2 linked regions of the Rhodospirillum rubrum ATCC 11170 genome follow. The protein of the gene in region 2 binds, or shares a complex with, the protein of the main gene of each other region. Links are inferred from orthologs where the notes say so. Each region holds a gene or a part of one and is shown on either strand. Other genes may lie near its edges.

Region 1 (2,953 bases), 4.1 Mb from region 2 along the record:
GGCGAGCAGGGCGAAGACCACAGCGCCGCCCACCACCCCGGCGGTCCCCAGCCCGCCCAGCCCCGAGAAAAGCGCCACCCCGGCGAAACAGGCCATGGCGCCGATCATCGCCAGTTCACCAAACACCAGCAGGATCGTCCGGCCCAGGGCATAGATCAGGGTGTAACTGGCGGCCAGCAGGCCATAAAGCGCGATCACCGGCAGGGCGTTAAGGGTTTGCTGGAGGAAATAGGCGAGATCGATCGGGATCTCGGCCACCACCGCCAGGGCGCCGTCGGCCAGCCGCGCCGTGCGCTCGGCCCCGGCCTCGGGCCGATCAAGCCAGAAGCGTTTGAGCATATGCAGCCGGGCCGCCGATAAGGGCCCACGCCCCTCGTCGACCACGGCACGCAGCTCCAGGCGGTTGGCATCAAGGCCTTGGCCGGCGAACAGGCAGGTCAGCGCCCCCGTGGATTCCCCCGATCCCAGTTGATAGGTCAGGCGCAAACCGGCTCCGCCATCGGCGGTGGAAAAGCTGGCGCGGTCGAGGATCGCCACCGGCGCCTCGGCCGGCACCAGGGCGAGCAGGGCGCGCTCGCATAAACCGGCCTGAAAGCTGTCGATGGGGGCGCAGGCGCCGACCAGAGACACGACCAGCCACGACACCAAAACCGCCAAAGCCCGCATCCAGGCCATTGCTTCCCCCTCTGTCTCCCCTCTCCGGGCCCTTCGCCCCGCCCGGGCGGGTCACGGAATCATCGCCGGGCGGCCCGCTCTTCCGCCATAAGAACATTTAGGGTACATTGGCGGACCCCGCCCCGGAAAACCAGCGGATTTCCCCATGACCGGCCTCTGTCGCGACTGTCTATGCGAGGTGCTGACACCCAGCGGATGCTGTCCGGGCTGCGGATCGGCGCGGGTGGTTCGCCATCCCGGGCTCGCCCTTCTGGATATCGCCCATATCGACTGCGACGCCTTTTACGCCTCGGTGGAAAAGCGCGACAATCCCAGCCTGCGCGACCGACCGCTGATCGTTGGCCATCCCGGCGGCCGCGGCGTGGCGACGACGGCCTGTTACATCGCCCGGCGCTTTGGCGCGCGCTCGGCGATGCCGATGTTCAAATGCCTGGAGCTCTGCCCCGAGGCCGTGGTCATCCCCCCCGATATGGCGAAATACAAGGCCGTCAGCGCCCAGGTGCGGGCGATCATGCTCGAGGCGACGCATAGGCTGGAGCCGCTGTCGCTTGACGAGGCCTATCTGGATCTTTCCGAAGGCGAACACCGTTTCGCCCGGCCGCCGGCGGTCAGTTTGGCGACGATCGCCCGCCGGGTCGAGCGCGAGATCGGCATCACCGTGTCGATCGGGCTGTCCTCGAACCGTTTCCTGGCCAAGCTGGCCAGCGACATGAACAAGCCCCAGGGGTTCACCGTGATCGACGAGGCCGAGGCCCCGGCCCTGCTGGCGCCGATGCCGGTCAAACGCCTGCATGGGGTGGGAGCGGCGACCGAACGCCGGTTGGCCGAATTGGGCCTGCACACCATCGGCGATCTTCAGGGCCGGCCCGAGGCCGATTTGCTCGCCCGCTTTGGTAAGATCGGCCGGGCGCTGCACGCCCACGCCTGGGGGCGGGGCGGCCGGACGATCAGCCCCGATCGCGAAACCAAAAGCATCTCGGCCGAAACCACCTTCGAGCGCGATCTGTCGCGCCTGCCCGATCTCGCCCGCGCCCTGGGCCCGTTAAGCGAGCGCGTGGCCCGCGCCCTGACCCGCAACGCCCTGGCCGGGGCGACGGTGGTGCTGAAGCTCAAGACCCATGACTTCCGCATCCTGACCCGTCACGCCCGCTTGGGCGACCCGACCGCCCGGGCCGAGGTGATCGCCGGCGCCGCCCGGCGTTTGCTTGAACGCGAAACCGATGGCCGGCGCTTTCGCCTAATCGGGGTGGGCATGGCCGACCTGCGCCCGGGCAGCGAGGCCGATCCCCCCGATCTATTCGCCCGCTCCCCGCCGACGGCACGCGACGCACCGGCCGGCAAGGAGACGGGCGATGGCGGGTCGGAAAGCCCTCAGAGGACCGCTTCGACCGCCTCGACCTCGGGAATGTAGTGGCGCAGCATGTTTTCGATGCCGTGCTTGAGGGTGGCGGTGGAACTGGGGCAGCCCGAGCACGAGCCGCGCAGGTGCAGATAGACGACGCCATCCTGGAAGCGATCGAACACGATATCGCCGCCATCCTGGGCCACCGCCGGGCGCACCCGGGTTTCCAGCAGATCGCGGATCTGGCGGACGACCTCGTCGTCCTCGGCGCTTCCCGCGCTCTCGGCGGCGGTGCCGGCGATCAGCACCGGCTCGCCCGAGGTGAAATGCTCCATGATCGCGCCCAGGACCAGCGGCTTGATCACCTGCCAATCCTCGGCCTCGGCCTTGCTGACGGTGATGAAATCGGCGCCAAGGTAGATGCCGGTCACCCCGTCGATGGCAAACAGCCGACGGGCGAGCGGCGAGGGCCCGGCCGCGCCGACATCGGCGAAATCGCGCCCGCCACCGGGTAGAACCGCCTTGCCGGGCAGGAACTTGAGGCTGGCGGGATTGGGAGTGCGTTCGGTCTGAATAAACATCAGGGGCGCTTTCTAGAAAGACGACAAAGGAGGAAGGCCGGGGGAAAGGGACCGCGCCGGCGGGCCGCTCCCGCCTCCGAATTGGGCCGAAGCAGGCGGGCTGTCAAGCGAGGCGTTCAATATCCTCGGGGGTCAAACCGGCCGGCACGATGGTGACGGGCACGCGCAGCCGCGCCATCAGGCCACTGCCGCAGGCGGTGACCAGCGGCCCCGGCCCGTCCTTGCCCTTGCCCGCCGCCAGCACCAGGATCGACAACCCCGGCTCTTCGTCGATCAACGACAGCAGTTCGTCGACCGCCTTGCCCTCGCGCACATAGAGCATCGGCAGTTGGCCCGAACGGCGGTTGACCTCGGC
Region 2 (5,021 bases):
CTGTGGGCGGCCGAGGATTCGTCGATTCGCTATGTCGATTTCATCGTCGAGAGCGCGCCCGCTCCCGCTCCGCCGGCCCGCGCCGGTCAGGACGCCGACAGGGCGGAGGGCGCCTCCGATCCGGCGGCGGGCCAGCGGCCGGCCGAGGCCGGCGCCCCACGCCCCGCCGCGCGCGCTTCGCGGACCATGGTGCGGGTGGCGGCCGAGGGTGGCGCCGAAGGAGCCGACTCGGCGCCGGCCCCCCTTGACGACGGCATTTCCGCCCCGCTCGATCCGCGCTTCACCTTTGATAACTTCGTTGTCGGCAAGCCCAATGAGTTCGCCTATGCGGCGGCCAAACGGGTGGCCGATTCCACGGGGGTCGCCTTCAACCCCTTGTTCCTTTATGGCGGCGTCGGTCTGGGCAAGACCCATCTGATGCATGCGATCGCCCGGGGCATCCGCGAGGCCTCGCCGCATCGCCGGGTGATCTATCTGTCGGCCGAGCAGTTCATGCACCGCTTCATCCGCGCCCTGCGCCAGCAAGACACCATGTCGTTCAAGGAGCAGTTCCGCAGCGTCGAAGTGCTGATGGTCGATGACATTCAGTTCATCAGCGGCAAGGACAGCACCCAGGAAGAATTCTTCCACACCTTCAACGCCCTGGTCGATCAGGGCAGCCAGATCGTGCTGTCGGCCGACAAATCGCCCACCGATCTGGAAAACATCGGCGCCCGCCTGCGCTCGCGCATGGCCTGCGGTCTGGTTGCCGATCTCCATCCCACCACCTATGAGCTGCGCCTGGGCATTCTTGAATCGAAGGCCGAGCACATGGGCGTTTCCGTGCCCGAAAAGGTCCTTGAATTCATCGCCCATAAGATCGCGTCGAACGGCCGCGAGGTTGAGGGCGCCCTGATCCGCCTGATCGCCCATGCTCAACTGGTCGGCCGCGATCTGACCCTGGAAACCGCCCAGGATGTTCTGCACGACCTGCTGCGCACCTATGACAAGCGCGTCACCGTCGACGAAATTCAAAAGAAGGTCGCCGAGCACTTCAAGATCCGCCTCGCCGATATGCATTCGGCCCGCCGCGCCCGGGCGGTGGCCCGGCCCCGGCAGGTGGCGATGTATCTCTGCAAGCAGCTGACCAGCCGTTCGCTGCCCGAAATCGGCAAAAGCTTCGGTGGCCGCGACCACACCACGGTCATGCATGCGGTGCGCAAGGTCGAGGAACTGATCCTGGCCGATGGCACCTTCGCCGAGGATGTCGAACTGCTGCGGCGCATGCTCGAGGCCTGACGCCTCCGGCCCCCGGCGACTCCGTTTCCCGCCCCGGTTTTCGCCGTCTGCGGTTGAAAGGGAGGCGCCCCCTTCTCCTTGCGGGCGTCGCCTGACGCGGAAAGCGCTTGGGCGGGGGCCGTGGTCTGCGTATACTTCCCGCCCTTTCGGCGCTGTCTCCCGTCGCCGATCTCCCCTTCCCGTGCGGTCGGTCCCCCGGGGGCCAACCGTCCCGACACCGGTTCAGGCCCGCCCATGAAGCTGACGATCGAGCGCACCGCCCTTCTCAAGTCCTTGGGACACGTCCAGAGCGTCGTCGAGCGGCGCAATACGATTCCCATCTTGTCGAACGTGCGGATGGAAACCGGCGAGAGCGGCTTCAGCCTGAACGCCACCGACATGGACCTGGAGATCGTCGAGACGGTGACGGCGACCACCCTGGCCCCGGGAGCGACCACGGCGCCGGCCCATACCCTGTATGACATCGTCCGCAAGCTGCCCGACGGCAGCCAGGTGGAATTGAGCTATGACGGCAACGACGGCCAGCTGGTGCTCAAGGCCGGGCGCTCGCGGTTTTCGCTGTCGTGCCTGCCGGTCGAGGATTTTCCCGCGCTCAGCGCCGGCGAGTTCAGTCACAGCTTCTCGCTGCCGGCGACCGATCTGCGCGGTCTGATCGATCGCACGCGCTTTGCCATCTCCACCGAGGAAACCCGCTACTACCTCAACGGCATCTATCTGCACGCCACGGAAAGCGCCGGGGTGCCGGTGTTGCGCGCCGTGGCCACCGATGGCCACCGTTTGGCCCGCGCCGAGATTCCCTTGCCCGCCGGCGCCGCCGGCATGCCCGGGGTGATCGTGCCGCGCAAGACCGTGGGCGAATTGCGCAAGCTGATCGAAGAGACCGGCATGGATATCACCGTCGGGCTGTCCGAGCAGAAGATCCGCTTCGATTTCGACGAAACCCGCCTGACCTCCAAACTGATCGACGGCACTTTCCCCGATTACGAGCGCGTGATCCCGACCGAAAACGACAAGGTTCTGGAAGTCGATTGCAAGCTTTTCGCCCAGGCCGCCGACCGGGTGTCGGCGATCTCGACGGAAAAGTCCCGGGCCATCAAGGTTGCCGTCGCCAAGGGTACGATGACGCTTTCGGCTTCGAGTCCCGATGCCGGCAGCGCCGTCGAGGAGATCGAGGCGGCCTATCAGTCGACCTCGCTCGAGATCGGCTTCAATTCCCGCTACCTGCTCGACATTCTCGGTCAGGTCGAGGGGGGATCGGTGCGCCTGACCTTTGCCGACGCCGCCTCGCCGACGGTCATTCGCGACGTCGCCGACGCCTCGGCCGTCTATGTGCTGATGCCGATGCGGGTGTGACGACGCCGCCCCTTTCCGCCGCGTCCGACCGGCCGCCCCCTGGAGGGCCAAGGGGCGTCGTGGTCGAGCGGCTGACCCTGACCGCCTTTCGCTGCTACGACCGGCTGCGCCTGGATGTCGGACCCCGGCCCCTGGTGCTGACCGGTCCCAATGGCGCGGGCAAGACCAATCTGCTGGAAGCCCTGTCGTTTCTCGCCCCGGGGCGCGGCTTGCGACGGGCGGCTCTGGCCGATCCCTGCCGCCGGGTCGGGGGCGACGCCGCGACGGCGGGCCCGCCCTGGGCGGTGGCCGCCCATCTGCGGTTGCCGGCGGGGCCGGGAACCCTGGGGCGCGGCGTCGATGTCGGCACCGGCCTTGAGCGGGCGACGGCGGGCGAGCGCCGTCTGGTGCGCATCGATGGGGCGACGGCCGGTCAGGCGGCGCTGGGCGATCTGTTCTCGGTGCTGTGGCTGACCCCGGAAATGGACGGGTTGTTTCGCGGCGGGGCGAGCGAGCGCCGGCGCTTTCTTGACCGTCTGGTCAATGGCCTTGATCCCGATCACGCCGGACGCACCGCCGCTTACGCCCAGGCCCAGCGCGAACGCGCCCGCCTGCTGCGCGAGGGACGGGCGTCGCGCGGCTGGCTGGACGGGCTGGAAGACGTGATGGCCCGCCATGGCGTGGCGATCGTCGCGGCGCGCCGCGATCTGGTCGACCGCCTGGGGGCGGCGGTGCGCGCCGCCACCGGGCCGTTTCCCGGGGCGCGGATCGATCTGGTCTCCGAGGTCGACGGCTGGCTGGCCGCCGGCCCGGCCCTGGCCGCCGAAGACCGCCTGCGCGCCGCCCTGGCCATGGCGCGCGGACCCGAGGCGCCGGCCCCGGGACCGCACCGCGATGATCTGGCGGTGCGCCACGGCCCCAAGGACATTCCCGCCGTCCAGGCCTCGACCGGCGAGCAGAAGGCGGTGCTGATCGCCCTGATCCTGGCCCAGGCCCGGGTCCAGGAGGCCGCCCGCGCCGTGGCGCCGCTGCTGTTGCTCGACGAGGGCGTGGCCCATCTCGATGCGCCGCGCCGCGCCGCCCTGGGCGAGGCCCTGAGCGGCCAGGGACTTCAGGCCTGGGTCTCGGGAACGGAGGCGCAAGCTTTTGACTCCTGGGCCAAAAACGCTCAATTCCTGCGCATCGCCGAGGGGGCCGTGCTAGACTAGCAAAGCCCCCGTTGCCGGCTTTCGGGCCGGACCTTTCCACGTAGACAACAAGAAGACCGCTCCCATGACCCAGCAGGCCTATACATCCGAATCCATCAAGGTTCTCAAAGGACTGGAGGCGGTGCGCAAGCGCCCCGGCATGTACATCGGCGATACCGACGACGGGTCAGGCCTGCACCACATGGTCTATGAGGTGGTTGATAACGCCATCGACGAGGCGCTCGCCGGTTACTGCGATCACTCCGAGGTCATTCTCAACGGCGATGGCTCGGTGACGGTCTGTGACAATGGCCGCGGCATCCCCGTCGATATCCACCGCGAGGAGGGGGTGAGCGCCGCCGAGGTGATCATGACCCAGCTGCATGCCGGCGGAAAGTTCGACCAGAATTCCTACAAGGTGTCGGGCGGGCTGCACGGCGTGGGCGTATCGGTGGTCAACGCCCTGTCGGACTGGCTTGATCTGCGCATCTGGCGCGACGGCAAGGAACACTACGTGCGCTTCGAGCACGGCGAGGTGGTGGCGCCGCTGAAGGTGGTGGGCGACTGCGGCGACCGCACCGGCACCGAGATCACCTTTTTGGCCTCGCCGGCGATCTTCGCCATCACCACCTATGATTACGCCACCCTGGAGCATCGCCTGCGCGAGCTGGCCTTCCTCAATTCCGGGGTGCGGCTGCTGTTGACCGACAAGCGCGGCACCGAGCCGCGCACCACCAAATTCCACTACGACGGCGGCATCGAGGAATTCGTCCGCTATCTCGACAAGTCGAAAACCGTTCTGCACAGCCCGCCGGTCACGGCGATCGGCGAACGCGACGGCATGATCGTGGAACTGTCGCTGGAATGGACCGACAGCTACCACGAGACGGTGCTGTGCTTCACCAACAACATCCCCCAGCGCGATGGCGGCACCCATATGGCCGGCTTCCGCGGCGGTCTGACCCGCACCCTCAACAGCTACGCCCAAGACAGCGGGCTGATGAAAAAGGAAAAGGTGACGCTGACCGGCGATGACATGCGCGAGGGGTTGACCTGCGTGCTGTCGGTCAAGGTTCCCGATCCCAAGTTCTCCAGCCAGACCAAGGAAAAGCTGGTTTCAAGCGAGGTTCGGCCGGTGGTCGAGGCCGTGGTCGTCGAGCGTCTGGGCCAGTGGCTGGAGGAACACCCTCAGGAGGCCCGCAAGATCATCGGCAAGGTGGTGGA

Evidence for each region. The genes of interacting proteins can lie anywhere in the genome.
Region 1: the proteins of dnaN (region 2) and RRU_RS18240 are in contact, whole or in part, in a solved structure (PDB 1OK7), measured with the Escherichia coli proteins. The link is inferred for Rhodospirillum rubrum ATCC 11170 from one-to-one orthologs.

What each region holds. Positions count from the first base shown.
Region 1 is NC_007643.1:4,060,947-4,063,899, forward strand. It holds RRU_RS18240 (DNA polymerase IV), read left to right. Parts: upstream 1-820; coding sequence 821-2,086; downstream 2,087-2,953. Other genes in the region: RRU_RS18235 (branched-chain amino acid ABC transporter permease), read right to left, coding at 1-675; RRU_RS18245 (NifU family protein), read right to left, coding at 2,047-2,598; RRU_RS18250 (universal stress protein), read right to left, coding at 2,702-2,953. UniProt on the Escherichia coli protein: Poorly processive, error-prone DNA polymerase involved in translesion repair and untargeted mutagenesis. Copies undamaged DNA at stalled replication forks, which arise in vivo from mismatched or misaligned primer ends.
Region 2 is NC_007643.1:480-5,500, forward strand. The notes cover bases 711-3,571. They hold dnaN (DNA polymerase III subunit beta), read left to right. Parts: upstream 711-1,512; coding sequence 1,513-2,631; downstream 2,632-3,571. Other genes in these bases: dnaA (chromosomal replication initiator protein DnaA), read left to right, coding at 711-1,278; recF (DNA replication/repair protein RecF), read left to right, coding at 2,691-3,571. Also shown: more of dnaA, read left to right, coding at 1-710; more of recF, read left to right, coding at 3,572-3,818; gyrB (DNA topoisomerase (ATP-hydrolyzing) subunit B), read left to right, coding at 3,883-5,021. UniProt on the Escherichia coli protein: Confers DNA tethering and processivity to DNA polymerases and other proteins. Acts as a clamp, forming a ring around DNA (a reaction catalyzed by the clamp-loading complex) which diffuses in an ATP-independent manner freely and bidirectionally along dsDNA.